Agarilytica rhodophyticola: one gene and its partner. The main gene of each other region encodes a partner of the protein of the gene in region 2 in a complex. Links are inferred from orthologs where the notes say so. Each region holds a gene or a part of one and is shown on either strand. Other genes may lie near its edges. The genes, in order: BVC89_RS15930 and pnp.

Region 1 (3,255 bases), 2.4 Mb from region 2 along the record:
GGGGGATCGTGAGTTTAAATTCCAGAGAGAATACGGCGACTATGTGATGGAAAACATCCTCTTCAAGATTTCCTTCCCAGCCGAATTCCACTCGCAAACGGCGTGTGAAGCTGCTGTTGTTTTGCACGAGCAGGTAAAAGACCGCATTGACGATATTGAAAAAATAGTCATCCATACACATGAGTCTGCGATCCGTATTATTTCTAAAGACGGCCCGCTTGCGAACCCCGCCGACCGCGATCACTGCTTACAATATATGACAGCAGTGCCACTTATTTTCGGCAGTTTAGTAGCAGAACACTACGAAGATGAATTTCATGAAGCGCATCCTCAAATCGATGTTCTACGTGAGAAAATGGAAATTCTAGAAGAGCCTCGTTATAGTGAGGAATATCATGATCCTGAAAAACGTTCTATTGCCAATGCCTTACAAGTGTTTTTCAATGATGGCAGTACTACTGAGAAAGTAGAAATCGAATATCCTCTTGGTCACAAACGTCGTCGCGAAGAGGGCATCCCGGTGCTAGAAGCGAAGTTTAAAGCTAATTTGGCTACACGTTTCCCCGGTGCTCGCTGTGATCAGATCTTTAACCTATGTAAGGACCAAGAAGCTTTAGAAAATACGCCTGTACAGAAGTTTATGGATCTATTTGTGATCTAGAGGCGACTTTACATTATGGATGCCAAAGCCAAAATACCACCGCCAGTGCTGCTGATTTTGTACGCCGGACTTGCCTGGTGGATAGCCCATTTGATTCCTCAATGGCGAGTTACGGTGCCGTTTTCCTCGCTTTTGACAGCAACACTGCTGGTGATGGCGGTATTTTTGGCGACCCATTCCCTTTGGCGTTTTCGCAAAAACAAAACGACTTTTAGCCCACTGCATTTGCAAGATAGTAAAGTGTTGGTGACCACAGGTTGTTATAGTTTTAGCCGTAACCCGATGTATTTGGCAATGTTATTGGTTTTGGCTGCTTTCGTATGTCTATTAAGCCATATGTTGGCTATATTTGTTTTGCCCGGTTTTGTAATAACTATGAACCAATTACAAATAAAACCCGAAGAGCAGGTGCTCGGCCGTATTTTTGGGGAAAATTATAGTGAATACAAAAAGCGTGTAAGACGTTGGCTCTAGTAAATTGACCTATGTCCGTTGGCTGTTCATAAACCTTATGTCCACAAACAGCCACCGGATATAAACCACCAAGACATCATTGGTGAGCAAAATTGGTGAGCAAATTTATTGTTGTTTGATACCAAAGCTAATGCCCATATTGACGGCAGTCATGTAGGAAATGTCTTCTTCGGTTACCACGCGTGTTTTATTGGCGACTTTGCTTAAAGGCACTTGTCCTAGGGTGTTATTGCGTATGATGGCGACCTTACCAAATTCACCATTGGCCACCATTTTTGCCGCATAACAGCCCACTTCCGTAGCAAATATGCGATCAAAAGAAGTCGGCGTGCCACCTCTTTGGATATGCCCTAAATTTGTCGCACGTACCTCGGCATCAATATGTTTTTCAAGTTGTCTTTTTAAATCCTCGCCAATTCCACCAAAACGTATGGGGTCGGGACTGTCTGCGATAGTTTCCCTGACGACAGTGCTGCCTCCTTGCGGACGGGCACCTTCAGCAACTACGACCAATGCGTAACCTTTATCACCACTACGTGCTTGGCAAATGCGGGCAACTTCTTCGATATTATAGGGGTGTTCTGGGATAAGAATACTGTCCGCGCCACCCGCTAAACCTGAATGTAAGGCGATCCATCCAGCATTGCGTCCCATTGTCTCCAGTATCATTATCCGCTTGTGAGATTGTCCAGTGGTACGTAAACGATCAATGGCTTCTGTGACAATACTGGTGGCGGTGTCAAAACCAAAAGTTCTATCCGTGCACATAAGGTCATTGTCTATGGTCTTAGGGACGCCGACAATATTCATATCCATCTGTGCAAGCTCTGAGGCGATAGATAAGGAACCATCACCGCCTATCACCACCAGTGCATCTAAACCAAGGGTGTCATAATAGTCCTTTACATGACTGGAAACATCGCGCCCTTCATGGTTGAAAGGGTCAGCCCGATTATGAGTGCCTAAAATGGTACCGCCAAGATTCAAAATACCGCTGCAATCTGAATAGCTAATAGTGGTAGTGCGTTTTTCTATAAGACCCAAAAAACCATCTTTAACCCCTATAATTTCGGCTTTTTGCTTAAGGATTAAACTTTTCGCTACAGCTCTAATAGCGGCGTTTAAGCCTGGGCAATCACCCCCTCCAGTCAAAATACCTACTCGCATTATAAATACCTATCAATCAGTTGGTGTGTACAAATAAGTTAATTTATAGGATGTATCTGTGTGAAACTTTTAGATGAAACGTGGTGCGACCCGTTAACGTGTCTTACATTTTAGTAATCTGATTATTGCTGCAAGATTATTTTTAGTTGTTGACGTATATCAACTTGGGCTTGTTAAGACCAGCGGCCTGTATTGCCAGAGTCTCTCTTGCTGAGTGCGGGAATCTCTCTATCACTTGATTAAAGTCAATAAAAAAAATATGGACATTGTTAGCATAGATACCATGAGCGTATCTAAACCTCCCAATATAAGCGTGTTATACCCGAAAGCGAAAAGCTTGCGGGAATCTGTGTTGATCAATTCTAGTAATGGTATTGTTCTCAAGCATAAACAGTCGGTGAGCTTGGGACTAAATTCAACGCAGGTTTTTAGGCTAAAGCAGCACCAGGCTAACACCTTCGATTGTCTAAGTTGCGAGTTGGCTTTGTGGCGAACACTATTGGGACAGCGATCATTAGAGTCTTTAGAATTAGTAAGACCCTGTCTTTCTCTGGAGCCTTATGAGATCACTAGTTTGGTCTATAATATTGCATCTAATTTTAAGGTGTCTCCAGCCATCACAAGAAAACATCGTGTTGTTTGTTCCCCAAATGAAGTAAACGGTGAAAACTTTGCTTTACTTAAAGGTCTCGGTTTTAATCAATGCCAATTAATAATTGAAACTGAGGACGATTTTAATGCAGATGTTGTCGCTGAATTCTTCGCCTGTGCAAAACGTTACCCATTTACTACAACGGGTATTCAGATTACTCGTTTAAGTGATGATATTGCGAGTCTTGTTTCAAAAGTTAAGCTACTTATAAAAAAGCACGAGCCAAACTATGTTTTTATTGGTAATTCATCTTTGGGACTTAAAACGGACACATTAATTACTCAAAATGCGTCCATTTTAG
Region 2 (3,273 bases):
AAGTGGTTAACACGTGTTTTTGCCGTTACGCATATTCATTGATACTGAGGATAATATTATGGCACTAAGTGCTGAAGAGAAAAAAGCTATTGTTAGCGAACACCAAGTTAAAGAAGGTGATACTGGGTCTCCAGAAGTGCAAGTTGCTCTTTTGACTGCCAACATCAACAAGTTGCAAGGCCATTTTGCCGATAACAAGCAAGATCACCACTCTCGTCGTGGTTTGATTCGCATGGTGAATCAGCGTCGTAAATTGCTAGACTATCTTAAAGCTAAAGATGTTAACCGTTACGCCGCGCTAATCCAAAAGTTGGGATTACGTCGCTAATACTGAATGCCCGCCTAAAGCGGGCATTTTTTATTGTGCTCATATCGTCAATATTCTTGTAATTCTATATTAAGCTTCATAATAGATAGCTTCGTATATTAAAGAAATTTGTGACAAAACGTTGAGGATTGAAGAATTAAGGATAATAAGGATAAATAGAAGAAAAATCTGAATGATCTCAACTCATAGGATTAACAAAAAGAATAAGAAACTAAGAAGAATACCTTAAGAATAAGATACTAAATTAGCTTATACGTGAATTACTAAGTTGGTATGTATTCTAGTTTTTGTATTTATAAATTGTAGACAAATGCTCTGTGCAATGGGGCACGAGCGAATAAAAGGATAAAAAAGTGAATCCAGTAATAAAACAATTCCAATATGGTAACCAGACCGTTACCTTCGAAACTGGCAGAATTGCTAGACAGGCCACAGGAGCTGTATTAACAACCGTCGGTCAGACTAGCGTATTGACAACAGTAGTCGGTGCCAAAGAGGCAGCACCAGGGCAAGATTTCTTTCCATTGTCAGTTCACTATCAAGAAAAAGCCTATGCGATAGGTAAAATTCCAGGTGGTTTTTTCAAACGTGAAGCTCGTCCTTCCGAGAAAGAAACATTAACCTCGCGTCTAATTGACCGCCCAATTCGTCCATTATTTCCTGCGGGCTTCTTAAATGAAGTACAAGTGGTCTGTACTGTTGTTTCTGCAGAAAAAGACGTTGATCCAGATATCGCCGCGATGTTGGGTACATCAGCAGCTCTTGCTATTTCAGGCATTCCTTTCAATGGCCCGATTGGTGCAGCGCGTGTGGGTTATTCTGAAGCCGATGGTTACCTTCTTAACCCAACTTATAGTGGTCTTGAAGCCTCTGAATTAGACATGGTGGTAGCTGGTACTAAAGATGCTGTTTTGATGGTGGAATCTGAAGCTAACGAATTGCCAGAAGACATTATGCTAGGCGCAGTACTTTATGCTCACCAAGAAATGCAAAGTGCTATCCACGCAGTCAACGAGCTTGTCAAAGATGCTGGTAAGCCACGTTGGGAGTGGACTGCTGCGGCAGAAAACGAAAGCTTAACTGCTGTTGTTAAAGAAAAATACGCTGCGCCAATTGGCGATGCCTACCTCATTACTGATAAAGCTGATCGCTATGCTCGTCTCAATGAACTGCGCACACAAGCAGTAGAAGAGCTTGTGAATGATGATTCTGATCACAATGGTGATGATGTTAAAAAGATATTTGGTAAAATTGAGAAGCAAATAGTACGTAGCCGTGTAGTCGCTGGCGAGCCTCGTATCGATGGTCGTGATACCAAAACTGTGCGTCCATTACATATCGAAATTGGTGTTCTACCTCGCGTACACGGTTCTGCACTATTTACTCGTGGTGAGACCCAAGCTATGGTGGTTTCCACCTTGGGTTCTGCACGCGATGCACAGGTAATCGATGCCTTAGAAGGTGAGCGCAAAGATAACTTTATGTTGCACTACAACTTCCCTCCATACTCGGTAGGTGAATGTGGACGTATGGGAGCAACCGGACGCCGTGAAATTGGTCATGGTCGTTTAGCTCGCCGTGGTGTTGCTGCAATGCTGCCAAAAGAAGAAGACTTCCCTTACACCATGCGTGTGGTCAGTGAAATTACTGAGTCTAATGGTTCGAGCTCGATGGCTTCCGTGTGTGGCGCAAGCTTGGCATTGATGGATGCTGGCGTACCCATCAAAGCACCGGTTGCGGGTATTGCTATGGGCTTGGTTAAAGAAGACGATGGCTTTGCTGTACTAACCGATATTCTTGGTGATGAAGACCACCTTGGCGATATGGACTTTAAAGTTGCTGGAACGTCTGATGGTATTACAGCCTTGCAAATGGATATCAAAATTGAAGGTATCACCGAGGAAATTATGGAGACAGCGCTTGAGCAAGCTTTAAATGCGCGTTTGCATATTCTGAGTGAAATGAACAAAGTTATTGCCAGCCCTCGTAAGGAGCTAAGCGATAGTGCACCTCAGTTCCATACGATGAAAGTTCACCCAGACAAGATTCGCGATATTATTGGTAAAGGTGGTGCGACTATTCGTTCTATCACTGAAGAAACGGGAGCCTCAATTGACATCGACGACGATGGCACTGTTAAGATCTACGCCGATAACGGTGAAGGTCTCAATCAGGCTATATATAAAGTTAATGAAATCACTGCTGAGGCCGAAATTGGTAAAGTTTATAAAGGTAAAGTAGTACGTATTGTCGATTTTGGTGCATTCGTTAATTTCCTACCGGGTAAAGACGGCTTAGTGCATATCTCACAAATTGCACACGAACGTGTACAAAAAGTAGAAGATCACTTGGAAGTTGGTCAAGAAATCGATGTAAAATGTATGGACATTGATCAGCGTGGTCGTATCAAGCTTTCGATTAAGGAGCTACTGGAAAAACCAGTCGAAGAAGCACAAGAGCAAGCTGCAGAATCTTCGGACGAATCTGAACAATAAAGTTTTTGCAGTTGTACGGTTGTATTAAGCTTAAAAAGCTCGCTTTACGCGGGCTTTTTTTGTGATTGGGTTGAGGATCTATAAACGGGAAAAATGAAGATATTCTGGTTAGTTATTGTTCTGTTATATATGGAATGCATTAATAAGGCTAGTGCTCAAGCACTTCCTAAATGGGAAGCAGGTCTTGGCTTAGGTGGTCAAGTTCTGCGTGACTATCGTGGTTCCAAGGAAGGGCAAGTAAACGCTTTCCCTTTTCCATTTGTGATTTATCGCGGCGATTTTATAAAAGCTGATCGAGGTGGTGTGCGAGGAGAATTCCTGACCAATGATCGCATAGAATTTACTGTAAGCGGTGAGGCTGCGCTTAATGGGCAATCTGAAGATAATGAACTGAGAGAAGGAATGCCTGAGCTGGAATCAGCATTTGAGTTAGGGCCTTCGCTGAATATA

Evidence for each region.
Region 1: pnp (region 2) and BVC89_RS15930 share a complex: the UniProt entries of both Bacillus subtilis proteins name them as parts of the possible RNA degradosome complex. The link is inferred for Agarilytica rhodophyticola from one-to-one orthologs.

Annotation. Positions count from the first base shown.
Region 1 is NZ_CP020038.1:3,825,865-3,829,119, reverse strand. The notes cover bases 272-3,193. They hold BVC89_RS15930 (6-phosphofructokinase), read right to left. Parts: upstream 2,303-3,193; coding sequence 1,241-2,302; downstream 272-1,240. Other genes in these bases: BVC89_RS15925 (hypothetical protein), read left to right, coding at 2,586-3,193; BVC89_RS15935 (methyltransferase family protein), read left to right, coding at 677-1,135; BVC89_RS15940 (bifunctional 2-methylcitrate dehydratase/aconitate hydratase), read left to right, coding at 272-661. In the rest of the region: more of BVC89_RS15940, read left to right, coding at 1-271; more of BVC89_RS15925, read left to right, coding at 3,194-3,255. UniProt on the Bacillus subtilis protein: Catalyzes the phosphorylation of D-fructose 6-phosphate to fructose 1,6-bisphosphate by ATP, the first committing step of glycolysis.
Region 2 is NZ_CP020038.1:1,385,212-1,388,484, forward strand. What follows is about bases 313-3,252. They hold pnp (polyribonucleotide nucleotidyltransferase), read left to right. Parts: upstream 313-681; coding sequence 682-2,823; downstream 2,824-3,252. Other genes in these bases: rpsO (30S ribosomal protein S15), read left to right, coding at 313-328; BVC89_RS05920 (MipA/OmpV family protein), read left to right, coding at 2,917-3,252. Outside these bases: more of rpsO, read left to right, coding at 59-312; more of BVC89_RS05920, read left to right, coding at 3,253-3,273. UniProt on the Bacillus subtilis protein: Involved in mRNA degradation. Catalyzes the phosphorolysis of single-stranded polyribonucleotides processively in the 3'- to 5'-direction. Necessary for competence development in Bacillus subtilis.